Regions from separate parts of the Rhizobium sp. BR 317 genome, predicted to be linked through region 2. Evidence: predicted binding sites of a transcription regulator. Region 2 holds the regulator's gene; each other region holds the start of a gene.
The links. The regulator LexA, encoded in region 2, represses DNA repair genes until DNA is damaged. The targets are predictions, from matches to a motif close to TGTTCNNNNTGTGTTCNG.
Positions count from the first base shown of each region.

Region 1 (10,066 bases), on a different contig from region 2:
CTCTTGATGATTTCGCCGCCGATCCTTCCATCGCCTGCGTCATCGTTAGGGGCGAGGGCGATCGCGCCTTCTGCGCCGGCGGCGATATCCGCCTGTTGCATGAGAGCGGCAAACGAGGCTCTGCAGACGCCGAGACCTTCTGGCGCGAGGAATTCCGCCTCAACCATGCCATTGCCCGCTATCCCAAACCCTATGTGGCGTTGATGGACGGCATCACGATGGGCGGCGGCGTCGGACTGTCCTCGCACGGCAGCCATCGCGTCGTCACCGAGCGCACCCGGCTCGCTATGCCGGAAACCGGCATCGGCTATTTTCCCGATGTCGGCGCTACCTGGCTTTTGCCGCGAGCGCCCGGAGAAGCTGGCACATGGATGGGCCTGACCGGCCTCGCCATCCATGCGGCCGATGCGATCCATGCGCGGCTGGCCGATCATTGTGTTGCGTCCTCCGATCTCTCCGCACTGATCGAGGCGATCGGGGCGCTACCCGGTTCTGCATCGCCGGACGATGTGCACGGGGTGATTGCCGGCATGGCGATTTCCGCCGGCGAAAGCCGCCTGGCCGCCAACCGCGACATGATCGATCGGGCGCTGGCCTATGATCTTGTCGAGGACATTCAGGAGGCGCTGGCGCGGGAGGCGGGCGATTTCGCTGCCGAGACCCTGCAGATCATCGGCACGCGCTCGCCGACCAGCCTGAAACTGACGTTGCGGCTGCTGCGCGCCGGGCGCAATAGCGCAAACCTCGCCGAATGCCTGGATCGTGAACTCGGCGCCTGCATGCGGATATTGTATAATCCCGACTTTTACGAAGGCGTTCGCGCAGCCGTCATCGACAAGGACCGCAATCCGAAATGGTCGCCGGCGAGCCTTGCCGAGGTCGAAGATGCCGCCATCGATCGCTTCTTCGTACCGCCGCAGCCGCCGCTTTTCGCGATGTAAAGAGAATGGGAGGAAAAGCATCATGACACGGATCGCATTCATCGGGCTCGGCAATATGGGCGGTCCCATGGCCGCCAATCTGGTCAAGGCCGGCCATGACGTCATCGGCTTCGATCTCTCCCATGATATGCTGAAGGCCGCGGAGGCGACGGGCGTCAAGGCCGCAAACGTGCTGACCGAGGCCTTGGCCAATGCGGAAGCGGTCATCACCATGTTGCCCAAGGGGCAACATGTGCTGACGGTCTGGACCGATATCCTGCGCTCCGTGCCGAAGGGTACTCTGCTGATTGACAGCTCGACCATCGATGTCGACAGCGCCCGCAAGGCCCATGCCATGGCTGGCGATGCCGGCTGCCTATCGCTCGACGCGCCGGTCTCCGGCGGCACCGGCGGAGCTGCGGCCGGAACGCTCACCTTCATGGCCGGTGGCTCAAAGGAAAGTTTCGCGGGCGCCAAGCCGCTGCTGGAAGTCATGGGCCGGAAGATCGTCCATTGCGGCGACGCTGGCGCCGGGCAGGCAGCGAAGATCTGCAACAACATGATCCTCGGCATTTCCATGATCGGCGTCTGCGAGGCCTTCGTGCTCGGTGAAAAGCTCGGCCTCTCGCATCAGGCTCTCTTTGATGTGGCTTCCACGTCGTCCGGCCAGTGCTGGTCGATCAACACCTATTGCCCGGTGCCAGGCCCCGTGCCGACTTCGCCGGCTAACAACGACTACAAGCCCGGCTTCTCGGCAGCCCTGATGCTGAAGGATCTGCGCCTGTCACAGGAGGCCGCTTTGTCGAGCGGCGCATCGACACCTCTGGGCGCGGAAGCGGCGCAGCTCTATGCGCTCTTCGAGAAGCTCGGCAATGGAGGCCGCGATTTTTCGGCCATTATCGAGATGTTTCGGGAGGCGGGCTGAGGATTGCTCGTGACGATCGAGCGAGTTGAAAGCCCGATGCCCCTCACCCCGGCCCTCTCCCCGCAGGCGGGGAGAGGGCCGGGGTGAGGGGGAGTTGTGCCCCAGGTAGTTTCGGCTCGGGGGAGGCTTAGTTCTTTGTGAGGTCGTCCCCTCTCCCCGCGAGCGGGGAGGGGGCTAGGGTGAGGGGCCTTGCCGGAACAGCGACCTCTACAAATAAGCCCCACTTACCGCCACATGCCGCGCATCCGCGCGCCGACATCGACGCGCACCTGCCGCGCCCTAATGGCGGCGGCGCTTTCGGCCCTTGCCTGCGGCCAGCCGCAAACCTCGAAAAACTGCAGCAATGTCGCCGGAATGAAGCGCGTGCGTGAGGCAAAGACGTGCTTGTCGCCTTGCGCATGCTGACCGTGCACGAAGAACCGTTGCGGAATGACAAGATCGAGATTGTCTTTCGCCCGTGTCATGGCGACATAGAGCAGCCGTCGTTCCTCCTCGATCTCGGAGGAAGAGCCGACCGCGAGATCCGCCGGAATGCAGCCGTCGACGGCATTGAGGACGAACACCTTCGTCCATTCCTGACCCTTGGCGGAATGGATGGTCGAGAGGATGAGATAGTCCTCATCGAGCAGCGGCACGCCCGCTTGATCGCTAGTAGCATCGGGTGGATCGAGCGTCAGTTCGGTGAGGAAGCGCTCTCGCGAGCCATAGCCGCCGGCGATCTGTTCGAGCTGGATCAAGTCCGCCTGGCGTGTCGCCGCATCCTCATGCGCCCGCTCCAGATGCGGCTCGTACCATTGCCGAACGAGACCGATTTCCGCAGGCCATCCCGCTTTTCCGGTCTTGAGCTCCTGCATGGTTGCTACGAAAGTCGTCCAGTCCTCGCCCGAGCGCGGCGGCGCCGGAAAATCGGCAAGGGCCGCCATTGGACTGGCCTGTTCGCCAATGTGGTCGAGTACGCGCTGGGCGGTCGAAGGGCCGACGCCCGGCAAAAGCTGCATCAGCCGGAAGCCGGCGACGCGATCGCGCGGGTTCTGTGCAAAGCGCAGGGCGGCGAGCATGTCCTTGACATGGGCGCTGTCGAGAAACTTCAGCCCGCCGAATTTGACGAAGGGGATATTGCGGCGGGTAAGCTCCACTTCCAACGGTCCACTGTGATGCGAAGCGCGGAAAAGCACGGCCTGCTGCTTCAGCTTCGCACCGCTCTCCCGATTTTCCAGTACCTGATCGGCGATGTAACGCGCCTGATCGCTTTCGTCGCGCACCGTTACCAGCCGCGGCCGCTCCGCGCTCTGGCGTTCGGTACGCAGGTTCTTGGTGAAACGCTCGGAAGCAAGATCGATCACCGCGTTGGCGGCGGCCAGGATCGGTTGTGTCGAGCGGTAGTTGCGGTCGAGCGTGACGATGTTGGCAGCCGGGGTAAAGGAGGTCGGGAAGTCGAGGATGTTGCGCACCGTGGCCGCGCGGAAGGAATAGATCGACTGCGCATCGTCGCCGACGACGGTCAGTCCCTGACCGTCAGGCTTCAGCGCCAGCAGGATCGACGACTGCAGCCGGTTGGTGTCCTGATATTCGTCGACCAATACATGGTCGAAGCGACCGCCGATATCTTCGGCGATCAGCGGTTCATGCAGCATATGCGCCCAATAGAGCAGCAGATCATCGTAATCGAGCACATTCTGCGCCTGCTTGGCCTCGACATAGGCCGCGAAGAGGTCGCGCAACTGCTTTTCCCAGGCGGCGCACCAGGGGAAGAAATCACGCAGCATCTCTTCGAGCGGCGCTTCCGAATTGACGGCGCGGGAATAGATCGAGAGGCAGGTCGCCTTGGTCGGAAAGCGGTTTTCCAGCTTGGAGAAGCCAAGCTCGTGGCGCACGAGGTTCATCAGGTCGGCGCTGTCTTCGCGGTCATGGATCGTGAAGGCCGGATCAAGGCCGATCTGTTCGGCATAATCGCGCAGGAGCCGCGCGCCGATGCCATGGAACGTGCCGGTCCAGGCAAGCGCGTCGGCCATGATGCCGGCATTGGCGCCAAGCACATCGCGACAGATGCGCTCGACGCGGCGGCCCATTTCGGCCGCCGCCCGGCGAGAAAAGGTCATCAGCAGGATGCGGCGAGGATCGGCGCCCTTGACGATGAGATGCGCGACGCGATGGGCCAGCGTATTGGTCTTGCCGGAGCCTGCACCGGCAATCACCAGCAGCGGGCCGGCGATATGGCTGCCTTCGACCGTCGTGCCGTGCTCCACCGCCAGCCGCTGCTCCGGGTTCAGCTTTTCCAGATAGGCAGCAGTCATGGGCTCTCCTGAAGGCTTCGGACGGCAGGCGCGCGACCACAGAATCGGTGACGAATCAAGTTCGCAATAATATCCGAATGTTCGATGAATGTTCCGAATTGACTGAAACTGTCAAGCTCGGCCGGATCTGCACAGAGATGTGACCCTCCCGTCATGAAATTGGTTCAGATTTAACCAACGTCGGCTCGAAAAAAGCCTTTGGGGTACTTATTTACCATTTTGACACATGATTTTGGGGTTTCGGCGCGCTGGGTGAGGGTTCCCGACCATGAACGAGACGATCGCCACCGGACTGCGCCAGCCTGAGGGGCCGGTAGCCCTGACGGACGGGCGTATCGCGCTTGTGGAGACCGGTGAGAGCCGCCGTTGCCTGACAATGGTTGTGGCCGGTGTCCGCCGCGAAATCTGCCGGCCCGGCGGCCGACCGACTGGGCTCGCGGTCGATGGCGATCAATGTTTCTGGGTGGCGGGCGGTCCGGAAAACTCCCTTGTTAAGGTCTCTCCAGAAGGCCGCACCCTGCAGGTGATCGAAGGCGGCAGCGATGGCCCGTTTCTTTATCCGAACGACCTCGCCTTCGGCCCGGACGGCCTGCTCTACATGACCGATTCCGGCGTCCGCATCTCCGATCTGCTCGACGGCGCTGACATCAATCCTGATTTCTTCCGGGCGCCTTATAACGGTCGTGTCTACCAGATCGATCCGGCGGAGGGACGGGTGCTGCGCGTGCTGGCGGCCGGCTTGCTCTATGCCAACGGCATTGCCTTCGGGCCGGATGGCTTGCTCTACTACAGCGAGACCTTGACCGGGAAAATCTATCGCCAGATCGTCGGCGGGCGGCAGGAATTGTTTGCACAGGTGATGCAGACGCCTGCCGTGAAGGCGTTGCGCGGGCCGGCCGGCATGGCCTTCGACCGCAATGGCACGCTCTATTGTGCGATCTACGGGCAAGGCGAGATCTGCCTGATCGATCCCACCGGGAAGATCGCCGGCCGTATACGCACCAATGGTACCCGGCCGGGCAATATCGCCTTCACCCTCGATGGCAAATATGCGCTCATCACAGAGCAGGAAAACGGTGTTTTGGAGAGAATAGCGGCACCGCGTCCAGGACTGCCGCTGCACATGCCGTCCATCTGATCCGGAGGCAGAATGGGCATGCCCGGAAACCGGGCATGCCCTTGTTCGTGTCCGTCTGTCGCTTATTCGGCGGCGGGGATTTGCTTGTTGTCCTTGCCGGACTTGTCGTCCGACTCGGCGTCGTTGGCGACCGCCTTGGCATGGCGGCGGCGCCAATCGCCGAGGAACAGCAAGATCGGAGCGGCGATGAAGACCGACGAGGCACCAGCGACGAGTATGCCGAACACCATCGGGATCGCGAAGCTGGAGACGGCGCTGCCGCCCCAGATTGCCATCGGCACCAGCGCCAGGAAGGCGGTGGCGTTGGTATAGAGGCTTCGCGCCAGGGTCTCGTTGATCGACTTGTCGATGATGTCGCGCAGCGGCATCGACTTGTAGAGCCGCATGTTTTCACGCATGCGGTCATAGACCACGACCTTATCGTTCACCGAGTAACCGACCAGCGTCAGGATAGCGGCGATGGCCGTCAGGTTGAAATCGAGGCCGGTGATCGCGAAGAAGCCGATCGCCTTGGTGACGTCGAGTACCAGAGTGACGATGGCGCCGACCGCGAACGGCCATTCGAAGCGAAACCAGATGTAGAACAGCATCGCCAAGCTGGCGATCACGACCGACAGGATGCCGGCCCAGGCAAGCTCGCCCGAAACCTTCGGACCGATGACATCCGTGCCTTCGATGGTCGCGGTTGGGTCGATCTTGATGATTTCTGCCTTGAGCTTGGTGACCGCGGCCGTCTGCGCCTCTTCGCCGCCGTCCTGGCGCTGGGCGCGGACAAGGAGGCTGTTGTTGTCGCCGAAGGACTGCAGTGCGATTTCGCCGAGGCCGAGCGTGTTCAGGCCCTCGCGGAACGTAGCCAAATCGGCCGCGTCCTTGGTCTTGACGGACATCTGGATGCCGCCGCGGAAATCGACGCCGTAGTTGAGGCCCGGATGGATGAACAGGACCACCGAGGCGATCGACAGGATCGCCGAGACGGTGACGCCAAAGAAGCGGGCCTTCATGAACTGGATGTGCTTGTCATAGGGGCTGAAGGGGATCAGCGGCCTGATGTTGAGCACCTTCAGCTTGCGGCGACGGGTGATGGCGATCATCACGACGCGCACGAAGGCGACGGAGGTGAACATCGAGATAATGAGGCCGAGACCCATAGTCACGGCAAAGCCGCGAACCGGGCCGGAGCCGAAGTAGAACAGGATGGCGGCGGCGATCAGGGCCGTCATGTTGCCGTCGATAATCGTCGAATAAGCCTTCTTGAAGCCGTTATCGATGGCGGCGAAGGCGCCGCGGCCCTTGCGGGTTTCTTCGCGGATGCGCTCGTTGATCAGAACGTTGGCATCAACCGCCAGGCCGATACCAAGGACGACGCCCGCGATGCCGGGCAGCGTAAGCGTGGCGCCGACAAGCGTCAGGGCCGAGAACGTCAGGATCGTGTGGATGAGCAGTGCAACATTCGCGAGAATCCCCCAGGCGCCGTAGAGCACGAAGATGAAGGCGGCAACCAAGGCGAAGCCGATCAGGCCGCTATAGATACCCTTCTGGATCGCGTCGCTGCCGAGGTCGGCGCCAACAGTGCGTTCTTCGATGACGGTGAGCTTGGCCGGCAGGGCGCCGGCGCGCAGCAGGGCTGCAAGCGTCGTCGCGCTGTCGGCGGTGAAGTTGCCCGAGATCTGGCCCGAACCGCCGGTGATCGGCTCGCGAATATTCGGCGCGCTCAGCACCTTGTTGTCGAGCACGATGGCGAAAGGCTTGCCAACGTTTTCGCGGGTGATTTCCGCGAAGCGGTTTGCGCCGGCACTGTCGAAGCGGAAGGTGACGAGCGGCTCGTGCGTGTTCGGATCGAAGCTGACGCGGGCGTCGGTCAGGCGGTCGCCGGCGAGCTCGATGCGATCGAGAACCGGAAAGCTGTTGCCCTGATCATCCTTGAGGATGGAAACGCCAGGACCGGGGTTCTTCGGATCGACGTTCTCGGCGAGCAGATGGAAGGACATCTTCGCGGTCGAGCCGAGCAGTTCGCGCAGGCGCGATGGGTCTTGTGCGCCCGGAAGCTGCACGAGAACGCGATTGGGACCGACGCGCTGGATGGTCGGTTCGGCGACGCCCACCTGGTCGACGCGTTTGCGGATGACTTCCAAGCTCTGCTGGACGGCGGAATCGACGTTGGCGGCGATGCCGGCCGGCGAGAAGGACATGGCAATCGCGCCGCCATTTGGCGTAATCGTCAGATCAGACTGGCCGGCGGAAAGGCCGGACGAGATCGTATTGGCGAGGGTCCGCAACTGCGTCACCGCATCGTTGCTCTGCGACGGATCGGTCAGCGTGACGACGATCTGGTCACCATTGCGGACGATCGAACGGGTCAGGATGTTCTTGTCGCGCAGGACACGGCGCGAGTCTTGCAGCAGCGATTGCAGCCGGCCATTGGTCAGGTCCTTCTCGTCGACTTCGAGGACGAGGTAGGAGCCGCCACGAAGGTCGAGGCCGAGGGAAACCTGGCTATGCGGCAGCCAGGACGGCATTTTGCTTAAGACCGACTGTGGCAGCACGTTCGGCAGGGCGATGAAAAGGCCAAGCACGATGATCACCGTATAGGTGAACACCAGCCATGGTGAGGTGCGCATGAGTATTATCCTTGAATACACTGATACCAGCAGAGCATGCCGCCGGCGGACGTAAGGTCATGTCGAAAATGCGCCGTCAGGCGCGCGAACCGGTCAGATGAAAGCGGTCGGTGGAGCGCGGGCGAGATAGGCGCGGAAAGCAAGCGATTCATGCCGCGCGAGTTCGCCGCGGGTGCGCGGCTGCCCCGGATTGGTCAGGAGCCCGAGCGACGGAACGGCTGTAAGCGCCGCCGGTCCGATATCGTGCCAGGTGGCTTTCGGCGTGACCGTACGGTCAGCGACGACAGTGCCACGCACCGGATCGCGCAGGGCGAGATAGAGCGGTTGGTTGTCCCTGCCGGAAGAGAAGGCCTCCGCATCGGCCCGCGCGGCAAGATTGATGCCGCCGCCGAGCGCCAGTCCGAGGTAGGCGAAGAAGGCGACGAACAGCGAGGCGATCACGCGCGCTCCGGCACGTCGCGTCATCCTGCTATCGTTCTCTTCGCTGTCGGCAGCGCCGAATTCGAACGGGTTCAACGGTTAAAAGGGCCTTCATTCCTTTGCCGGAGCGGGTTCCGACGGTTCGGTCATGATATCAGGACGCTGCGCGTCTTCATAGTGCGGCCTGTCATGATGCACTTGCGCCAGCCGGTCAACCATCCCCAGCGCAATTTCCCGCTCTCCCATGATCACCGTATCGGCGCCATATTGCTTGAGCACATCGACTTCGGCGTCGGAATGGGCGCGGGCGACGATCAGGATCGACGGGTTGATGGCGCGTGCCTGCTCGGCGGCGCGGCAGGCCTCGAAGGTATTCGGAATGGCAATGACCAGGCTGCTCGCGGCGGAAATATTGGCATATGCCAGAACTTCCGGGGAGGCGGCATTGCCGTAAATCGCCTCGATTCCCTGCCGCGCGAGGTCGCCGATCCGCTTGTCGGAATCTTCGATGACCACAAAGGGTGTGGCGGAAGATTTGAGCTTCTCTCCGACAATGCTGCCGACGCGGCCAAAGCCGATCAGCACCGCATGATCCGTCAGTGTAACGGCGTGCAGTTCCTCACCGACATCGTCGGGCGTTGACGGATTGGTAGGGGAAGGCGAGGCTTCGCCCGCCGTCGGTTGCTCTGCCTGGATGGCCGGTTCCGTGCCTTCCGGCATTTCGGCGTGCGGCTTAGTTTCTTGAATCTTCCGCAGCCAGTCGCAGGCAATGAAGACAAGCGGGTTGAGAATGATCGAGATGATCGCGCCGCCAAGGATCAGGTCGCGGCCTTCGGCCGGCAGCAGCCCGAGATCGGAGCCGAGCGCGGCGAGGATGAAGGAGAATTCGCCGATCTGCGCCAGACTGGCGGAGATGGTCAGCGCCGTGCTCATCGGCTTGCGGAAGGCGAGCACGATAAAAAAGGCGGCGACGGACTTGCCGATGATGATGATGAAAATAGTCGCCAGCAGCGGCAGCGGATTGTCGATCAGGATGTTGGGGTCGAACAACATGCCGACCGAGACGAAGAACAGCACGGCGAAGGCATCGCGCAGCGGCAGGCTTTCCTGTGCGGCCCGGTGGCTGAGCTCGCTTTCCGACAGGATCATGCCGGCGAAGAAGGCGCCGAGCGCCAAGGACACGCCGAAGAGTTTCGCAGCCCCGAACGCGACGCCAAGCGCAATGGCGAGGACACCGAGGCGGAAGAGTTCACGCGAGCCGGTATGAGCGATGAGGTGCAGGATCCAGGGAATGATCCGCCGGCCGAACACCAGCATGAGCCCGACGAAGGCCGCGACTTTCAGCAACGTCATGGCGATAATGCCGGTGATGCCGAGATCGAGGCCAAGCAATCGGTTGAGGCCGGCCGATAGCGGCTCCGTAGCGCCATGACCATCGGCGGAGATGCTGGCGGCGGCCGGAATGAGCACGAGGGCCAGCACCATGGCCAGATCCTCGACGATCAGCCATCCGACCGCGATCTTGCCGCGCTCGCTCTCGATCAGCCGCCGCTCCTGCAGGGCTTTCAGGAGAACGACCGTCGACGCGACGGAGAGCGCTAGGCCGAAGACGAGGCTACCGCCGAGCGGCCAGCCCATCAGCGCGCCGAGGCCCCAGCCGAGCAGCGTTGCGAAGCCGATCTGGACGATCGCGCCGGGAACGGCGATGCCACGGACTGACAGCAGATCCTTCAGCGAAAAATGCAGGCCGA
Region 1 covers NZ_JARWLB010000007.1:61,485-71,550, reverse strand. Annotated here, with positions in the region: gene QD357_RS13090 (enoyl-CoA hydratase/isomerase family protein) at 1-941, shown strand, start outside; gene mmsB (3-hydroxyisobutyrate dehydrogenase) at 964-1,845, shown strand; gene QD357_RS13080 (ATP-dependent helicase) at 2,070-4,139, opposite strand; gene QD357_RS13075 (SMP-30/gluconolactonase/LRE family protein) at 4,408-5,277, shown strand; gene secD (protein translocase subunit SecD) at 5,340-7,895, opposite strand; gene QD357_RS13065 (hypothetical protein) at 7,989-8,360, opposite strand; gene QD357_RS13060 (cation:proton antiporter) at 8,427-10,066, opposite strand, start outside.
Region 1: the regulator LexA is predicted to act here: its motif matches at 4,218-4,235, upstream of QD357_RS13080 (ATP-dependent helicase).

Region 2 (10,066 bases):
GCCCCTGCGATATTGGCCGTCGGCAGAACGAAATGATCGAGCGGATGCGGCGACGAGATCATGGTCTCCCCCTTCATTCGTCGGCAGGTTTGCGCCCATCTGCCGCTCAATTCAAGATCAAAGCGTTACGGCAAAACCAGGTAGAGCGCTCCCAGGACATCTTCAACAAGCGCGTCAAAAACTATTGTGAGGGACAGGAATGAAATCGTCGAAAATCAGGCGGCGGGAAGAAGGGTCAAGCATCCTGCCGCAGACTGCGCTCCAGATGCGCTATATCTTCCATCCACTTAGCGGAATGGCGTATACAGCGGCGCAGAACTCTGGCTTGCGGAAACGAAATAATTCGATCATCATAATATAATAACACAACTGGGAACGCAGCCTTAGGCGAATGATCGCGGTGATGGTGGCCTCGACGACGTCCCTTTATTGGCGGCACACAAAAATGCGCATTCTTCCATTTCGGATTGTCCAGGGCTAACGCAACGCACAATCCGATCTCGGAAAAGGAAGGACGGTCTGTCGTTACTTCTATTTTCGCGGCAGTACTTTGTCCGACCTGTCGAATGCCGAGGGGGAGGCATAGGTTTGATGCTCGTCGAGAGGGCGCTTACACGCGCGGTCTTGTGTCTGGTTGCATGTCTCTGCCTTGCCGTGGCGGGATGCGCTGGGCATGCCGAGGGGGTTATGAAGCCGGTCGCACTGTCGACCGCCATTCCGCACAGTTCCACGGTTGACATGCTGGTCGCAACCAGCCGGGCGCCGTCGGGTGATCCGAATACACTTTTCTCCGGCGAGCGGAGCCCGCGTCCGTATCTAACCGACGTCGCCATCTCCATCCCACCGAACCGCAAACCCGGAACCCTGCAATGGCCCAAGAAATTGCCGCCAGATCCAAAGACGGAGTTTGCGGTAACCCGGGTTCACGAGCTGCACTCCATCGCTGAAGGTCGTGCTTGGTTCAGCCAGCATACCGTCGACGGAAAGGTGCTGGTCTTCGTTCACGGCTTTAACAACAAATACGAGGATTCCGTCTTCAGGCTTGCGCAGATCGTGCACGATTCCGGCGCCCAGGTGACGCCGATGCTCTTTACCTGGCCTTCACGCGCACGGCTTCTCGACTACAACTACGATAAGGAGAGCACGAATTATTCGCGAACGGCGCTCGAGACGGCCCTCAGAACCTTATCAAGCGATCCAGAGGTGAAAGACATCACCATCATGGCGCACTCCATGGGCACCTGGCTCGCCATGGAGGCGTTGCGCCAGATGGGCATCCGGGATGGCCGCGTGAACCCGAAAATCCACAACGTCATCCTGGCATCACCGGATATCGACATCGATGTTTTCGCGAAACAGTTCGTTGAGATGGGCGCGCCGCGGCCGAAGTTCACGATCTTTGTTTCCCAGGACGACCGGGCGCTGGCAGTCTCCCGACTGATATCGGGCGATGTCTATCGCCTCGGCGCCATCAATCCGGCCGAAGAACCCTACCGCACCAAGCTCGAACGCGCTGGGATCACCGCGATCGATCTTACCAAGGTGAAAACCGGAGACAGCCTCAACCACGGAAAATTCGCGGAGAGCCCGGAAATCGTCAAGTTGATCGGCACCCGACTCGTTGCCGGGCAGCCGCTCACCGATTCCGACGTACGGCTGAGCGACGACATCACCGCTGTGATTGCCGGAACAGTCAAAGGCGTCGGTACGGTGGCTGCCAAGACAGTAACAGCGCCCGTCACCGCGATCGAAAACGCCAAAACAACCGGCCCTAAAGCTACCGATATCGAAGATACATTGAAAAGCGACCCCCAGCAGCGTGAACTCACGAATTGAACGGCCGAGATCGGCAGGTGCCAATTGATGACTTCCCTTGCGAATGAACTGGTTTCGAGGTTGTTCAGATGTTTCGGCGCCTGATCCCTGGTGTTTTGGTTCTTCTTTTTATGATGATCGTGCCGCAACTGTGCCGGGCGCAGGTTGCCGAAACACCCCCTGCGGCACCGCCTGCAAAAGTGTCCGAATTGCTTCGCTTGATGAATGATCCGGAGCTACGCCAGTGGCTGGAAAAGCGGCAGGCGGCGGAGCAGCAGCCTACCGCGGCGACAGCGACATTGATCGAGAGCGGCGAAGCCCGCGCTCGGGCGCGATATCAGGCGCTGCGAGCGGCGATTCCGAATGTCCCGGTGCAGCTCGCCGATGCAGCGCGCAGGGTGCGTGAGCAGGCAAGGAACAGCGGCTTTGCGCCAGCATTCGTCATGCTCACCATACTGGTCTGCATCGGTCTCGCGGGGGAATGGTTTTTCAAAAAAACTGTCCTCAAAGCCCGGTTTCAAAATCCTCTTGTCGCACACACGATCGGAGAATTCGGGCCATGGATCGCTTTCACCCTCGTCAGCTCCGGCATTTTCCTGGCCATCGACTGGCCGCCACTTCTGCATGTGGTGATCCTGTTTTATCTGCTGGCATTCATCGCCGCTCGCCTCGTGTTTGCCTGCTGCAAGCTATCGAGGGACGCAGGCGCCTTGTCGCCCTTCGGCTACCATAGAGCCTGTCTCTTCATCGCCGTTCTGGCCTTCGCCGGCGCCACGACGTCGCTGACCAAACCGCTCTCCATCGACGGAGACGTCGGCACCGTCATTTCCCACGGCTTCTCCATTCTCCTGTTGCTAATCGTATTTGAAGCCGTGTGGCGACGGCCGGGCGATGCGACAGCCTCCAGGCAGCTAGCGCTTGTGAATACCCTCTATTCAGTCTACGCGATCGGCCTCTGGCTTCTTTGGGTGACAAACTTCCTCGGTCTTTTCTGGCTTGGGGTCTATGCCGTTATTCTTCCGGGATTGCTGTCCGCCGTCGGACGAACGGCAGAGGCATTCGCAAAAGGACGGTGGCCGAGCGACAACAAGAACAGTGCGCGCATGGTGTTGGCAGTCCGTGGTGCGCGGGCACTCGTCATCGCAGCCGCGGTCGGCTGGATCACAGTCATCTGGCACTATGATCCCAACATCCTCGCACGAGAAAATCCGGCAATCGACGCAGCCGTTCGCGGCGCACTGAAGAGCGTCGTCATCCTGATTTTGGCCGATCTCTGCTGGCAGTTGTCGAAAGCATTCATTGACGAGAGATTGAGCGTTGCCGATAGCGACGCATCCTCGCCGTCGGCGGAAGCCGCGCGCGCGGGCCGCCTTCGCACCCTGCTGCCGATCTTCCGCAACGCGCTTGCAGCCATCGTCATCGCGGCCGCCGTCCTCACGGTATTGTCGGAAATGGGCGTGCAGATCGGGCCGCTGATTGCGGGAGCCGGCATATTCGGCGTGGCGATAGGCTTCGGCTCGCAAACGCTCGTCAAGGATATCGTCAGCGGCATTTTCTACCTCATGGACGATGCCTTCCGCGTTGGCGAATACATTCAGAGCGGCAGCTACAAGGGAACTGTGGAATCCTTCAGCCTGCGTTCCGTCAGGCTTCGACATCATCGCGGTCCGGTGTTCACGGTTCCCTTCGGCGAACTTGGCGCCGTTCAGAACATGAGCCGTGACTGGGCGATCGATAAATTCATGCTGCGGGTTCCGTTCAACACCGATGTCGCCAAGGCGAAGAAGATCGCCAAGCAAATCGGAGAGCAATTGAAGGAAGATCCGGAAATCGGCCCGCAAATCCTCGAGACCCTGAAAATGAAGGGCGTCGAGCAGATCGGCGACTTCGGTATCGAACTGAGCTTTGCCTTCACCGTCCTTCCCGGTCGGCAAACCTATATCCGGCGGCGCGCCTACACCATGATCCGCGACGCCTTCATGGAAAACGGTATCGAATTCGCTCAGCCAACCGTCCAGGTGGGCGGCGAGGAGAAATCCGACACCGCAGCCGCCGCTCTGACAATGCACAAAAAGAGAACCGCTGAACAGTTGGCACAATCGCCGGCGCCACCGACGTAAAACATTCGCGTGAGATCAGCCACGGCCTCACGCTGACGTCCTTCCTTGCCGAAGCAACACCCCGAACCTGATGCGGATGACGTCGGAAAGGAGATCGAGCGTGCTGAACGACCAGCTAACGTCTGCTGCCGCGCACGTTATTCAAATAGCGCTGACGCCGGTCTTTCTGCTGGCCTGGCCGGCACCGCCGGGTGCCTCAATGTTTTCTCGGCTAGGCTCGCCCGCGTCTCGGACCGGGTCAACAGCCTTTTCGAACGGGTGACTTCGGAGGACCCGGATGAAACGCGGCTGCTGCAGCTCTACTATCTGCGGCGGCGGACATTGGCGCTTGAGGTTGCCGTCCTGCTCGGCACGGCATCGGGCATGTGCACATGCCTTGCAACGCTCGGCCTCATGGGCGGAGCGATTCGCCAGCAATTTCGCGAGCAGCTACTGCTGTGGTTCTTCGGCCTTGCCGTCATCGCGCTCATGGGCGCTTTCGTGGCCTTTCTCTTCGAGATGATTCTGGCCGGTCGCAGTATGCTAAAGCAGATCGCCAACGACCGCACCCTGCTCGAGCATACGCACAGGAGTTCGAGTAAGAGCCCAACCTATTGAATTTCCATCCAATATTACTAGAATCGTCGCCGATCCCAGCCCCGCGAAAATTCGATCCTTCCTGTTCGATCTACAGTTTGTTCTCCTTCGTTCGGAGAGCATCGCTCTCCAAAGAGACTATTGAGCAAACAACGTGGCTTTTTATCGCTTTTGAGATGGACCGCTCCTGATCGCAGAAATCACATTTAATCGTATTCCATATACATATCAGTACCTTAGTCTGTATGCGTCGAGAAAATCCGTCAGCCCAGGACCCGTTCTGTTCCCATTTATTTGAGACACTTACAAAATATTCACCAAAATTTAAGGACTTGCGGAACACATATGGAACATATAGTGTCCGTTCTGGATTTGTTTCACGACACCTTCTCAGTCCCGAGGTTCAAAACGATGTTGACGCGCAAGCAGCAGGAACTGCTTCTCTTCATTCACGAACGCATGAAGGAGTCCGGCGTTCCGCCATCTTTCGACGAGATGAAAGATGCGCTGGACCTCGCGTCAAAATCTGGCATTCACCGTCTCATCACGGCTTTGGAAGAGCGCGGTTTCATCCGCCGTCTGCCGAACCGGGCCCGGGCGCTGGAAGTCATCAAGCTGCCGGAGGCCTATAGCCCGAGCCTGCAGCCACGCCGCGGCTTTTCGCCAAGCGTCATCGAGGGTAGCCTTGGCAAACCGCAACTTGTGCCGCCACCCGCTCCCGCCAAGCCGGTAAGTGAGGAAAACAACAGTTCGGTCTCGGTCCCCGTCATGGGCCGCATCGCCGCCGGCGTTCCGATCTCGGCCATCCAGAACAATACCCATGACATCACCGTTCCCGCCGACATGCTCGGCTCCGGCGAGCACTATGCGCTGGAGGTCAAGGGCGACTCGATGATCGATGCCGGCATCTTTGATGGCGATACCGTCATTATCCGCAACGCCACGACCGCCAATCCCGGCGACATCGTCGTCGCTCTCGTCGATGATGAAGAGGCGACATTGAAGCGCTTCCGCCGCAAGGGAGCTTCGATCGCGCTTGAGGCCGCTAACCCGGCTTACGAGACCCGTATTTTCGGGCCGGATCGTGTGAAAGTGCAAGGCAAGCTCGTCGGCCTCATTCGCCGCTATCACTGACGGGTGACACCGGTGCGATCGGCGCTCCGAAAGTACCGGTTCGCCAGTCATAGGCGCGATGAAGGCTCCATGGCCGCGTTAGATTTTCAAACGCCGCCGTTATTACCGGTTTCTCGGCGCCGAGGTTCATTTCGATGGACCCAGTCCGGCGAAGTGTTACGCCCGTAAAAAGCATAGCGCCGGAGCGGCAGCGATCAAGCCGCAGCCGTATGGGTGTGACGACGATATTGGCGGTATCGCAGGCCGGAGCGAGATAAGCAGCGTCTTCAATGGTGACAAGCATGTCGCCATTCTCCAGCATTGCCACGCACCAAGCCCCTTTCTGGCAGGCGAAACCGCCCTGCCCGGCATTGTCCAGTGCCGCATCCATCGCCTTTCGAACGGCGGTCTGTTCGTCGGAACTCAAGCGGCGATGCTTGTCCGATTTGCTGATTTTAGGGAGCTGGCTGTCGGGCGGAAGCATCGCAGGCGGTTGCTGCTCGGTGATCGCCAGGGCTCTTTGCCACTGCTCGAAGATGAAATCGGGCGGTTTCTCACGGTTGGTCGTCAACGCACCGTTTCGCAGCAAAGCGACCAGCGTACCGTCCTCGGAGATCATCAGATCGGGTTTCGGAACACCGGGGCTGAGGGCCACGACTGCGACCGAGCCAATGATCAAAAGCGCACCCGCATGCCGCAGCCATGTTTTGAGCAGGGTCATCAGCAAGAAGCCGACTATGACCGTGGGAAATAGCCAGACCGGTAGTCGGCCAAAGGGAATATTGCCGCCCCAGGCGGCGACCGTTTTGGCAACGACGATGACGGCATCGAGTCCCGCGCCGGTGATCTGCCAGAAAGGAGCATCGACGCCAAACGGCATCAGCATTGTAGCCGCCATACCAAAAGGCATGACGACAAAGGAGACGACCGGCATGGCCGCCAGATTGGCGACAAGACCATATGTCGCCAAGCGGTGAAAATGCTCTATCGAGAAGATCGCGGTCGACGCGCCGCCGATAAAGGAGGTCGACAATATGCCTCCGAAGAAGCGCGAGACGAAGAGCAGCGGACGCAGGAGCCGGAACCGGGAGAGAACGCTTTCCCGATGCGGTCGCCTCGTCCAGAGCGAATAACCGGACACCAATGCCAAGGTCGCCGCGTAGGACATCTGGAAACTTGGTCCGAGCGCCTGTGACGGTGACAGAATGAGGATGACGATCGCCGACAGTGCTACGTTTCGGAGGCTGAGGGATGGCCGGTCGAAGAGCACGGCAACCAGCATGATCGCCATCATGATGAAAGCGCGCTCTGCCGATACGCCGAAGCCGGAAATGAAATAATAGGCTGTCACCGTGACCAGCGCGCCGAAGGCTGCGATCTTCTTCGTTGGCCAGGCCTGGGCCACGCCGAAAAACAGGCTGAGGGCATAACGCAGGCCGACATAAAAGATGCCCGCGGAGAGCGCCATGTTCAGGCCGGAGATGGCAATGATATGCGCAAGACCTGAGGTCCGCAGCGCTTCCGTCGTCTCATCCGAGATCGCTCGTCTCTCATCGGTGACAAGCGAGGCCGCAAAGGCGCCGGTGTCACCGGGCAAAAGCATCCTAATCCTGTCGCCGATGCTGCTGCGCAAACGCGCGAGCCAGATATCCGCCTTATCGAAAAACGATCCCTGAGCAACATCACTGGTCGGTGATAGTAGCGTCGGCGTTCCGTAGGCAAAGCCGTTCGCGCCGGTGCCATCGAAATAGGCGCTGAAGGCGAAATCGTTGAGACCGGGCAAGGCGGGTCCGGCCGGTGGCGTCAGCCGCGCCCTGCCTTGAATGCGATCCCCGAGTTCAAAGGGCTGGAGCTGTTTGCGCACGAAAATGGTGATCTGCGCCGGAGGCCGGCGAACAGCCGGCTTTTCCGTTGCCTCGAGAGCTACGACATAGCGCCAACGCCCCTTATCGTCGGCCTCGCGCCGTTCGATCCGCCCGGTGATCGTAGTCGTCACCGCAGAGTCGAGCATCACCGTCGACGCGCGCCAGGTTTCGCATTGCGCCAAAGCCATGCCGGAGCAGGCAAGCATGGCCGCATACAGCAAGTGCCGCAACACCCGCCCCGCCTCCTGTTGGATGAAGAAAGCGGCTGCGAAGATAAGGAGGGCGGCAAAAACGGCCTGCGGCGGCGGATCGGCTCCGGCGGCAAACCAGAAGATCGCGCCGGCGCCGATATAGACCGGCGCAAACAGCATCGCGCGACCGTACGCCGCCTCTTCTTCGACCAAATGGTAAATGCCGAGTCGGATGCTGCCTGCCGCAAGGCGAAGACGGGCAATAAGCGCGGCGTGATCCTGTGTTCGCTCCGGCCGCATCGCTTTGGTAGCAGAAATAGTCGTGCCGATGCCGTGCTCGCGCTCGGCAACCGCAGCAAACTCCCTACTTTCCACCTGCGGATCCGGTGCCTCTAAATTAGGCATATACCCCAGCGCCCACGCAAAACTACAGCTAGAGCGAGAGTTTTGCCGTCACCGCTAGGTGATTTCAACTGAAATCGGCCTAATCTCCAACAAATGACGCCAATTCATGTTAGCGCACGACGAGTCCGCCTACCGCAGTGCCCAAAAGTTGATACCGCAATGCACAAATAGGCGTAACGATAACTTGGCATTAGGCTCTGGATCATATAGCTAATCGTTAGTCGCTTAACCCTTTGGCGCTTTTTAAGGCGCCATCCCGCCAAATCTTGGAGGATCAGCATGACGGAACAAAGCGCGAAACTAACTTGGGGTGAAAAGACGGTGGATTTGCCGGTTAAGACCGGAACCATCGGCCCAAGTGTCATTGATATTGGTGCCCTTTATAAGAACACCTCCACTTTCACCTACGATCCTGGCTTCACCTCGACTGCGTCGTGCGAGTCCAGAATCACCTTTATTGATGGCGACGAAGGCGTTCTGCTGCATCGCGGTTATCCGATCGAACAGCTTGCTGAACACGGCGATTTCCTCGAAGTCTGTTACCTGCTGCTCTACGGCGAATTGCCGACCGCAGCCCAGAAGAAAGACTTCGATTACAGGGTCGTGCACCACACCATGGTGCATGAGCAAATGTCCCGCTTCTTCACCGGTTTCCGCCGCGATGCGCATCCGATGGCCGTCATGTGCGGCTGCGTCGGCGCTCTGTCGGCCTTCTATCACGACTCCACCGACATCACCGATCCGCACCAGCGCATGGTCGCAAGCCTGCGCATGATCGCCAAGATGCCGACGCTTGCCGCCATGGCTTACAAGTACCATATCGGCCAGCCCTTCGTTTACCCGAAGAACGATCTCGACTATGCCTCGAATTTCCTGCGCATGTGCTTTGCCGTGCCCTGCGAGGAATATGTAGTCAATCCGGTGCTTGCACGCGCCATGGACCGCATCTTCATCCTGCACGCGGATCATGAGCAGAACGCGTCGACCTCGACGGTTCGTCTCGCTGGCTCTTCCGGCGCCAACCCGTTCGCTTGCGTTGCCGCTGGCATCGCATGCCTCTGGGGCCCGGCTCATGGCGGCGCCAATGAAGCAGCGCTCAACATGCTGACGGAAATCGGCACGGTTGACCGTATTCCGGAATATATCGCCCGCGCCAAGGACAAGAACGATCCGTTCCGTCTGATGGGCTTCGGCCATCGCGTCTACAAGAACTACGATCCGCGCGCCAAGATCATGCAGAAGACGGCGCACGAAGTGCTCGGCGAACTCGGCATCAAGGACGATCCGTTGCTCGACATCGCGATCGAACTGGAACGTATCGCGCTGACCGATGACTATTTCATCGAGAAGAAGCTTTACCCGAACGTCGACTTCTATTCCGGCATCACGCTGAAGGCCCTGGGCTTCCCCACGACCATGTTCACAGTGCTGTTTGCGCTTGCCCGCACCGTCGGCTGGATCGCTCAGTGGAACGAGATGATCGAAGATCCGGAACAGCGTATCGGCCGTCCGCGCCAGCTCTACACCGGCGAACCGCTGCGCGAATACGTTCCGGTTTCCAAGCGTTAAGCCGAAAAACGAGACAACAAAAAACCCGGTCAGAAATGGCCGGGTTTTTTCTTGGACAAGACATCGAGAACGATCGCCGCCGCCTTTTCGCCAGGCGGTTCCTCGGTCTGCATTCGCTGCCAGACCAGATCGTAGCCGTGAAGCATAGCCGCAAGCTCCGGCGTATCATTCGACAAGCGCTCCATATAGCGGGCCAACAGACCGGGACGCAGCACGTCGTTGATCAGCTCGGGCACCACGGCATAATCCGCAATCAAATTCGGCAGAGCCGCCGTCCAGGTTTTGATGCGCGAAAGCACGAACCGGGCGAGCCACTCGGTCTTATAGGCCGAAATGACGGGAACGCCCGCAAGCCCCAATTCCAGAACCACGGTGCCGGAGGCTGCCATTGCAGCATCCGCTTCCGCAAAAG
Region 2 covers NZ_JARWLB010000001.1:273,778-283,843, forward strand. Annotated here, with positions in the region: gene QD357_RS01305 (VOC family protein) at 1-62, opposite strand, end outside; gene QD357_RS01310 (alpha/beta hydrolase) at 592-1,836, shown strand; gene QD357_RS01315 (mechanosensitive ion channel family protein) at 1,905-3,935, shown strand; gene QD357_RS01320 (DUF2721 domain-containing protein) at 3,981-4,532, shown strand; gene lexA (transcriptional repressor LexA) at 4,923-5,645, shown strand; gene QD357_RS01330 (ComEC/Rec2 family competence protein) at 5,626-8,085, opposite strand; gene gltA (citrate synthase) at 8,365-9,654, shown strand; gene lpxB (lipid-A-disaccharide synthase) at 9,684-10,066, opposite strand, start outside.

Region 3 (10,066 bases), on a different contig from region 2:
GGTGCTCCCAAGCGCCAGATCCAGGAAAACCGAATAGAGGCCCAGCGCCACGCCACGATTTTGTGGTGGGACATGCGCCATCGCCTCATTGCCGAGCGCCGGAAAGATCGGTGCAAAGCCAGCTCCGGCGAGCGCCGCACCGATGATGGCAATGGTGGGCGAGGGAGCAAAGGCGAGCGCCATGAGTCCCAGGATCTCCAGCACCAGCGAGACTCGCGCCAGCGGCAAGCCGCCGAAGCGGGCGACGGCTTGCGCCAACCCCAGGCGAACGCCGATGAAGGCCAGGCCGAAAGCGCTCAACGCCAGCGAAGCCCCGTCCCAATCGCGGCTATGGAAAAACAAGGCGACGAAGGCCATCACGACGCCGAAGCCGCTGGAGGCAAGCGCCAGCGCCACGCCAAAAGGCGCGATACGGCTGAAGACCTGGCCGGTGCCGATGCCCTTCTCCTTGACGCCGGGCACCGCTGGCCGCGTCTGCGCCAGCATCAGGCCCGCAATTGCCAGGCCGATCGTCACGGCGCCCGTGGCGAAGAAGCCGTATTGCCCCTCCAGCCAAGCGCCAAAGGGGGCCGCAAGCGCGATGCCGCCATAGGTGGCGATGCCGTTCCAGGAGATGATGCGCACGGTTTCGCGCGATCCCATCAGCCCGATCGCCCAGGTGATCGCCGCTGTGCTGACCAAGCTTTCACCGACGCCGAGCGCCAATCGGCCGAGCAGCAGTAGCGCCAGGCTCAGAGCGGGAGTACCCGCCACCAGTGCCGATGCCAATGTCAGGGCGCCGGAAAATCCGTAGGCGAAGAAGCCGAGGAAAACCGAACGGCGTGGCCCATACCGGTCGCACAGCCGGCCGACCTGCGCGCGGCTGATGATGGTAGCCACATACTGCGCGCTGATGGTGATGCCGGCCCAGACGACACCGAATCCGAGGCCGCTATCAACATAGGTCGGCAACACGGCGAGCGGCAGCCCGATGGCGACATAGCCGAAGAAGGTCAGCGCAACGATGGAAAGGAGGGATAAGGTCGAGGAGGACTGGATGGTTTGGGAGGCAGTGTTCACGAGATATCGCCTGCGGGCACCGGCGTGCGGTGTCCTTACTGTTTGCCATACGGATCGGGGTTCGTACCGGATAGGAGCGGCGGCAGCGGCCGAACGACCGTGCGACGTCGCGATCAGTTTGGTAACAGGCGAGGAGAGGTCGGGTCAATGAAATTGCTGCTCTGCAGCAAAAAATGATGACCCGTTCAAGCAATTGTGTTCGGCGTCCTAGCGGACGAGGGGATCGCACCACTTCTGGTCAGCGTTTTTGCCATGGGAAGGGAGGCAAGGTGACGATTGCGCCACCTTGCCCTGGCTTCACATCGTCAACACCACGCTTGCCGTCGTTCGCCCTGCTTCGAGGTCGGCATGCGCCCTGGCGGCATCCTTCAGCGCATATTCCGCGCCGATCGGATTGATCAGGCCGGCCTGCAATTCCGCCATGAGCGCCTCGGCGCCCTGCCGGTAGAGATCGGGATCGTTGGCATAGGTCAGCACGCTCGGGCGAGCGAGACCGATGGCGCGGGGCGCGGTCAGTTCCTCGATCTGGATCGGAGGAATCGGGCCGCCAGCCTGGCCGAGGCTGGCGACCATGCCAAAGGGGCGGACAGTGGCGAGTGTCTGCGACAGCATCGCGCCGCCGATGCCGTCGACGGCGAGATGCACGCCCCGGCGATCGGCGATGCGGCGCGTCTCTTCCACCCAATCCTCGGACGTATGCAGAAGAACGGCGTCGGCGCCGGCTTCATAGGCAAATTCGGCCTTGGCTTCCGAACCGACGGTGGCGATGACGTTAGCGCCGAGCCGCTTGGCCCAGCGCGCTACGATCTGCCCGACACCGCCGGCTGCCGCATGCACCAGAACCCATTCGCCCGGCTGCAGTGGGTGGACCTTATGGAGCAGCATATGGGCCGTGAGCCCCCGCAACATCGTGCTGCCGGCGAGCCGTTCGCTGACATCGTCGGGCAGACGCACCAGCCGGGAGGCCGGCAAAGTGCGCACTTCGGCATAACTTCCGAGCGGATGGCCGACATAGGCGACGCGATCGCCAACCGACAGGCCCTCGACACCGGAGCCGATCGCTTCCACGACGCCGGCACCCTCGAAGCCGAGAACAGTCTGGCCGGGCGGCCGGGGATAAAGCCCGGACCGAATATAGATATCGACGAAATTGACGCCAGAGATGCTTTGGCGGATGCGGGCCTGGCCGGGTCCTGGCTCGGTGATGGCAAGATCAACGAGTTTCATGGTCTCAGGGCTGCCGGGGCTGGTTATCGCGATGGCTAGAGGCATAGAACAGTCTCCTTTCAGACGCATTTTTGATCACAAAGCCGCGTCTGAATAAATTCGGTATGAACTCACTGCATCTGTGCAATAATGCACAGATGATCGACTGGCAGGACCTTCTTCACTTCGCCGCTCTGGCACGCACCGGCTCGCTTTCGGCGGCTGCGCGCGAGCTTGGCGTCGACCACGCCACGGTCGGCCGGCGAATTGCCGCGCTGGAACGCACGCTTGATCTGCGGCTCATCGACCGTCGGCCGCGCACCTCGCCGCTGACGGCTGATGGCCGGGCGATTGCCGAGCTGGTGGCCGGCATGGAGGACAATGTCGAGGCGATCAGGCGCTATTCGAAAAGTGCGGTTGCGGGGCTTTCCGCCGCCGTCATGATCAGCGCGCCGCCCTCCATCGCCGCGCACCTCATCGCGCCGAAAGCGGTCGCCTTTCGCGCCGAACATCCCGATATCACGCTGACGATCGCCGGCGTCACCCGCCGCTCCGCCCTTAATTATGGAGAGGCCGATATTGCCGTGCGCATGTCACGCCCCGAGGAAAGCGATCTTCTCGTGCGGCGCATCGGCGTCATGCGCTTCGGGCTCTATGCTATCCCCGAAGTCGCGGCGACGCCTAGGGATAGCTGGGTTTTCATCGGCTATGACGCGGCGCTCGATCATTTGACGCAGCAGACCTGGCTTCGTAGCCTGCTTGCGGGCCGCCCCATCGTTTTCCGCGCCGGCGACGTCTTCGGTCAGATGCAAGCCGCGCTCGCCGGTCTCGGCGTCGTAGCACTCCCTGCCTTCCTCGGTGATAGCGAAGCCGCCCTCACGCGGCTGCCGACGGAGATCCCGTCACCCACGCGCGACCTCTGGCTTGTTACCTATCCCGATCTGCGCCGCTCGCCGGCCATCCGCGCGGTGATGGATTTTGTCAGCGAGACGATCGGCAGAACGTGTCCGTTGAGAGAGGCTGACGGGGCCGCATGAGCCAACGGTTCGTCATGCTTACTTTCCTGTTGCAGCCTGCCAGCGAAACTCTACACCTAGTCAGATTGGCGATTCCTGTGGTCGGTGATCGATGATGAAACTGAGCGGCTGGCCCGCGATAAACAAAGCCGACGTGATCGCGGGCATATCGATTGCAGGCCTGATGCTGCCGGAAGCGGTCGCCTATGCCGGTATCGCCGGTCTGCCGCCGCATAGGGCGATCCTCGCCGGCATCGCCGGTTGCCTGGTCTACGCCATTTTCGGACGCAGCCGCTTTGCCATCGTCTCGCCGACATCCTCATCCGCCGCGATCCTTGCCGCGACGCTGGCGGTTGTTCCCGGCGATGCCACCGTCAAGGCAGGCCTCGCCACCATCGCCGTCGCGCTGGCCGGCATTCTCTTTGTCATCGCAGCCGCCTTCCGCCTCGGCGGCATCACCGGCTTCATCTCGCGCCCGGTGTTGCGGGGCTTTGCCCTGGGACTGGCGGTTACCATCATCCTGCATCAGCTACCGATTCTCGTCGGCGTCCCCGTACAAGGCTCCAATATCTTCAACTATGCCGGCGCGCTGTTGGCGGCGATCCCGCGATGGAACCTCGCAAGCGTCGCCGTCGGCATCGTGGCATTGGCCGCGCTGCTATTGCTGAAGCGGCTCCCGGGCGTTCCCGGCGCCTTCCTCGTGCTTGCCGCCGGCATCCTCGCCTCCTCTGTCTTTGATCTTAGCGGCCATGGTGTCGAACTGGTCGGGACGATCGAGGTCCTGCCGCAATGGCCTTCGCTGCCCGATGCCGGCTGGACCGCTTATTCGCGGCTGGTGCAGTTCACCGTGCCTCTCGTGCTCATTCTCTTCGCCGAATCCTGGGGTACGATGCGTGCCTTGGCGCTGCGCTATGGCGATCCTCTGGAGGTCAATCGCGAGCTGGGTGCGCTGGGTTTCGCCAATATCGCCAGCGCCATCGTCCAGGGCATGCCCGTCGGCGCCGGTTTTTCCGCGGGTTTCGCCAGCGAGGCAGCGGGTGCGAAGACGCGCGCCACTGCTGTCTTTGCCGCCATCGGCCTTGCCATTCTGATTGCCTGTGCCGGGTCGCTGGTGGCGCGGCTGCCGGAGCCGGTGCTTGCCGCCGTGGTGATTGCGGCCCTCACGCATGCGCTCGATCCCGGTCCGATCCTTCGCCTGCGACGGCTGCATCGCGATTTCTATGTCGCGCTGGGTGCGGCAGGCGGCGTGCTGCTCTTCGGTGTCCTCAACGGCATGCTGCTGGCGATCGTGCTCTCGCTCGTCGCGATGATGCATCGCTTGGCCTCTCCCTATGTCGCCCGCCTCGGGCGATTGGGGAGCAGCCACAATTTTGTCGATCTCAGCCGCCATCCGGAGGCGATTGAGACACCCGGCATTGCCATCTGGCGCCCCGGCGAGCCGTTGTTTTTCGGCAATGCCGATATGATCCTTGGCGAAATTCTAGCCCGCAGCCGCGCGGAAGCGGGGTTGAAGGCCGTGGTGCTCAGTCTGGAAGAAAGCTTCGATCTCGACAGTTCCGCACTCGACGCCTTGATGGAATTCGATAGTGCCATGCGCACCGCCGGCATCCGCGTGCAATTCGCGCGTGCCCATGATCAGGCTCGTGACCTCATGGCGGCGGCCGGAATGATCGATCTCGACAAGCGCTGCAGTTTCAGTGTCGACGATGCGGCGACTGTTGTCAGCCCGGTGGCACAAAGCGCCTGATGTCAGCCGAATGCCTGGGTAACCGGGCTAGTTCAGCGGCCAATAGCAGAGATGCTTGTGCTCGCCTTCGCCCTGCAGGCTATGGACCAGGACAAAATCTCGAACGGTCCAGGTGACGGGTTCGTCCAATATGACTTCGGGAATCAAATGGCCCCGATATAGCAATGTCATATGCGGCTCAAATTTCTCTCTGCCATCACTTGCAAATCCGATGTGCCGCATTGCGTCATCCAGTTCCCGATACAGCGCCTTCAGCTCCGCATTTCCCTCCTTGCGCCACAAAACAAGCGGCCGGTTATCACCGTTGCCAAAGCTGACGGCTCGATCGAAGACGACCTGGAATGATGTTTTGCTGACTGTCGATGCCGCTTGCATCGCCGCAAACGCAACCTCGTGCGGCGGCTCTGGCCTGCCGTTGTAGGATCCCAGCGGATAGAGCGTGATATGAAACAAATCCGACCGTCTCGGCTTTGTCGAAAAGCCATATTGCCGACGGAGATGGCCTGCCAGTTCAGCAGTTGAAGAAGCAACCTCCCGATCAGGCAGGATAGCGAAATATAGCGCATCGGAATGCATCGGGTCGGCTTCGGATTTCCTGACCCGTGATCCCCCGCCAAGATTGAGCGAAAGCTGTCCATTGTTCTTCATGAGATCGCTTCAAAGCCAAGTCGCTTTGCCTCGTCCTGTTCTTGCCGATCGCAGATATCCTACGGCCGCATAGCCTCAAAATCAAGAACAAATAGAGAACAAAATTAAGTGGCGGCAATTGGCTGGGAAGATCGAGATAATCCAGCGCATCCCCGATTTACGAAGTGTACCGAATAAAACTGCCCCTCGATTGTTCACGGCAGGTCAGGGCACCTTGCGCCCGCTCTCAACAAGGGAATGACCTCACATGTTGATAAAAGCCATCGTCTCAGCCGCACTTATCACCCTCATCGGCCTCGGCCTCTCCGCTTGCTCCACCACGGGCAATTCCGGGGGAGGCGGCATGACACAGAATTCCGCTCCGGCCGGCGGCGGATATTGATAAGCTCCCAAGCCGGATGGGAAGCGGTGCGGTTGATGTTGCCATAGCAGCATCGGCACCGCTTCCCTCAACCGGGAAATGTTGGCAACGCTCAGCCTGCGCAAGAATCGGGTTGAATTCGGGGGCCTGAAGCACGATTTTCATGGCAAGTGGAAACACGGAGACTCTGCCATGAGCGAGACGATGCAACACTATCTGATCTTCGAAAACGCAGGCGGTTTCTGTGGGATTGCGTGGAACGATATCGGCATAACGCGCTTCCAGCTCCCAACGAAAAGCGCTGATGCGACCGAGCGCCTTATGCTTCGCCGTCTGCCAAATGCAAGGCCCGGCGCACCGACATCAGATGTGGCCGAAGTAGTTGCCGCCGTTAAGCGCTATTTCGCTGGGGAGGAGATCGATTTCTCTACCGTCAAACTGGATCTCACCGAGCAGGATGATTTCTTCAAGCAGATCTACGCGGCCGCGCGGCAGGTCGGTTGGGGGCACACCACCACTTATGGCGCGCTCGCCAAACAGCTCGGCGCCGGTCCGGAAGCTGCGCGCGACGTCGGCCAGGCTATGGCCAAGAACCCCGTGGCGCTGATCATCCCCTGCCACCGCGTCCTGGCCGCCGGCGGCAAGATTGGCGGCTTCTCCGCGCCCGGCGGCTCGACCGCCAAGGCTCGCATGCTGGAGCTGGAAGGTGTCCAGCTCGCGCCGCCGAAGCCTGTGCAGCAATCCCTGGGCTTCTGATCGTCGATCGGATGAATTACGCGTCCGTAGATGCGGCTGCATCTACGGCGAGAGTCCGAATCCTCTGAGATTGAGGGCGCAGCAGCAAATAGAACGCGGCGACGTGCGTGATCATCAATAGCGGCACGTAGATGATCGGGATCGCGTAGGTGGCGCCAAGCTGCCCGGCCAATGCCGGAAGGTCGAGCTGGCTGCCGTGATAATAGTCGATGATGATGTCGCTTGCCCCCGCAACGTTGAAGGCGATGATGAACAGCCAAAAGAGCGGGCGCGTCCTTACCGTCAGGAGCGCCAGGATGGCGAGCAAGCCGGTTGCGAAGTCACCATAAGCGGCCGGTGTGGCGAAGCCGGCGGGCAGATTGGGGCCGACGACGCCGGGAACAATGAAGACGAGCCCGAAGAAGCGGAAACTGTGCAGCGTGGCGATGGCGCGCTGCGCTTCGACCGGATTCATCGCTTTGAGCCTCGGCCAGACATACGCCCCGAAGCACAGCAGCCACGGAACGTAGCCCAGAACAAGATGGAGCTGGAAGATGAATGCGGGCGACATGGGGCCTCCTATGAGGTTCTAATTCATGCGGCCTCGAACGCCGCGGGCGCTTTGCAAGCCAGATGTACGACCGCTTTCGCCTGGCGACTATTCGCTATAATGTTGACGGGCCATGAAGCAGAATTTCACAGTGAGACGAGGTGCGCTCGATGGTGTGGAGGCGTTCCTGAGCGTCGCCGAGCACCGCAGTTTTCGCAGAGCCGCCGCAGAACTGGGGGTGACTCCTTCAGCGATCAGCCAAGTGGTGCGTGCACTTGAGACGCGCGTCGGCGCAGCGCTCTTCCTGCGCACCACGCGCAGTGTCGGCCTCACCGAGGCAGGCGAACGGTTCCTGTCGCGTGCAAAGCCTGCCTTCGAAGAGCTCGTCGCCGCAAGCGAGGTCGCCGGTCAGCTTGGAGAGCGGCCGGCCGGATTATTGCGCCTTGCCGTGCCGCGCTCGGTCGTGCCGATCCTGCTGGAGCCGCTGATCGCCTCCTTCTGCGAGGCCTATCCTGCAGTCGAGGTGGAAATCGCCGTAAGCGAGAAGCTGGTCGATCTGGCTGCCGAAGGGTTTGATGCCGGTGTGCGGATGGGCGAGTTCATCGCCGCCGACATGGTTGCGGTGCGGCTGACGCCGCCGTTCCCGTTTGTAGTCGTTGGCAGCCCGGATTACCTATCTCGGCGCAAGCGGCCGGAGCGCATCGACGATCTGCGCGACCACGCCTGCCTGCGCATGCGCCGCTCGAACGGATCGGTCGCGCCCTGGTCCTTTGTCGATAGTGGCAAGGCGGTCGAGGCGATCGTCTCGGGGCCGCTGATCGCGCATGACTATCCCACGGTTCTGGGGGCTGCCATCCAGGGTGCGGGACTTGCGCAGGTGCCCGGTCCGCTCGCCGAAGCGGCTGTTGCCGATGGCCGGTTGCAAGCGCTGCTCACCCCCTTCGCCGTCACGACGCCGGGGGTTTTTCTGTACCATCCGGGTAGGCGTCAGGTCCTGCCCAAACTCCGAGCCTTCATCGAGCATGTCAGATACCGGAGTACCGACGCTCGGTTCGGAAAGGCGATCTAAGCCTGATCGCCGCTTGGACTCAGCCAGGCATAGTCTCGAACTGCGGAAGGTCGAGTGGCTTCACCCATTCGAGGCGGCGCTTGGTGAACATCTCGAGCATCGGCTCAATGCCCTCGGAACTATCCAGGCAGCCGATCGTCGCGAAGATCATTCCCGGGAAGCTCTCCAGCTTGCTGCTGAATACCCTGGCGCCGCAATCGGGGCAAAAGTTGCGATCCAGGCCCTTTCCTGACTGCGCGATGTAGTGAAACGCCTTCGGCTCGCCGCTGATCAGCGTAAAATCATCTTCAGGCACGCCGAAGAAAGCGGCCGCCTCGCCGCCTGATGCCTTCTTGCAGTCAAGGCAGTGACAGACGGCGACGAAGGTAGGATCGGTATTGAACTGGAATTTGACGGCGCCGCATGCGCACTGACCCGTGTGCTTCTTCGCCATGTATCAGCCCTCCTAGTCCGTTGACAGGCATCCGTGACAATTGCAGTGAGGTAAGCCGCCACATCTTATGCGGTTATTCAGCAAAAAGCATCGGGCATGCGATCAAAATAGGTCAAGCTCCGCAAGTCACCTCTGGCGGTGGATTATCTTTGCAAATCAGCCATCTCGTAAAACGGCCGGATTTCAATCTCGCTCGGTCCCGACATGGGATTGGGGCAGCGCTTTACCCAGGCGACGGCCTCGTCCATGTCCTTGACCTCCCAGATCCAGAAGCCGGCGACCAGTTCGCGGGGTTCGGCGAAAGGCCCGTCGATGACCGTACGGCCGGCACCATCGAATGCAACCCGCTTGCCGTCAGAGGAGGGTTTGAGGCCATCTGCCGTTAGCAGGATGCCGGCATCGCGCAGTTCGTCATTGAATCTGCCCATCGCCTCCATCATCTCCGTCTCCCATGCCGTATGGAGAAACCCCTTTTCACTCTCCTCGGTAGCCTTCACGAGCACCATCACACGCATTGTCTGTCTCCTTGTTCGAGCCGGCCTCATCGGCCTGATAGTGGAACGACGAATGGGGTTTTCGGAAGCCGACATTGTCCTGCAAATTTTTTGACACCGAACGTATGTCTCTGCGCTTACATCCGGCTCAAATGATCGGAATTCCGGCGCGAACAGAGGCCTTTCTCTCCACAAGCAGACATGTCACCTTTGCCGCCAAAAGCGATATCGAGGTTGTAAGGCCGCCGATGCCCAAAATTTCTTCCTGCACCCTGTCAAAATCTCCCCGGTTCAAACGTCGTTGTCGCAGCGAGCCATAAGGCTGCGCGTATCGAGTGAAAGGAATGCGTCATGCAATATATGCTGTTGGTGTATTGGAACGAAGCCGAACATAAGAATGCAAGCAAGGAGCAGAAAGCCGAGACATTCGCGGCCTATGCGGCTTACACAGAAGTGTTGAAAAAGGCCGGAGCCTTCGTGGCGGGCAGTGGATTGCAGGATTCCTCGGCGGCAACCGTGGTGCGCGCAACGGATGACAAGCCCACCGTTCTCAACGGCCCCTATATCGAAAGCAAGGAGCAGTTGGGCGGCTACTACATCATCGAGGCGGCAGATCTCGATAGCGCCATCGCCTGGGCGGCGCGTTGTCCCGGTGCTCGGCGTGATACCGTGGAGGTTCGCCCTCTGATGGTCTATTGATCTGCCATGTCGCAAGGAGACGACCAGTCTGCCGTCAAAGCCGCCGAAG
Region 3 covers NZ_JARWLB010000017.1:50,842-60,907, reverse strand. Annotated here, with positions in the region: gene QD357_RS23525 (MFS transporter) at 1-1,059, opposite strand, end outside; gene QD357_RS23520 (quinone oxidoreductase family protein) at 1,357-2,331, opposite strand; gene QD357_RS23515 (LysR family transcriptional regulator) at 2,391-3,302, shown strand; gene QD357_RS23510 (SulP family inorganic anion transporter) at 3,394-5,028, shown strand; gene QD357_RS23505 (2'-5' RNA ligase family protein) at 5,056-5,676, opposite strand; gene QD357_RS23500 (hypothetical protein) at 5,924-6,058, shown strand; gene QD357_RS23495 (methylated-DNA--[protein]-cysteine S-methyltransferase) at 6,230-6,793, shown strand; gene QD357_RS23490 (hypothetical protein) at 6,810-7,343, opposite strand; gene QD357_RS23485 (LysR family transcriptional regulator) at 7,456-8,391, shown strand; gene QD357_RS23480 (GFA family protein) at 8,411-8,824, opposite strand; gene QD357_RS23475 (YciI family protein) at 8,968-9,339, opposite strand; gene QD357_RS23470 (YciI family protein) at 9,670-10,017, shown strand; gene QD357_RS23465 (RNA polymerase sigma factor) at 10,024-10,066, shown strand, end outside.
Region 3: the regulator LexA is predicted to act here: its motif matches at 5,760-5,777, upstream of QD357_RS23505 (2'-5' RNA ligase family protein).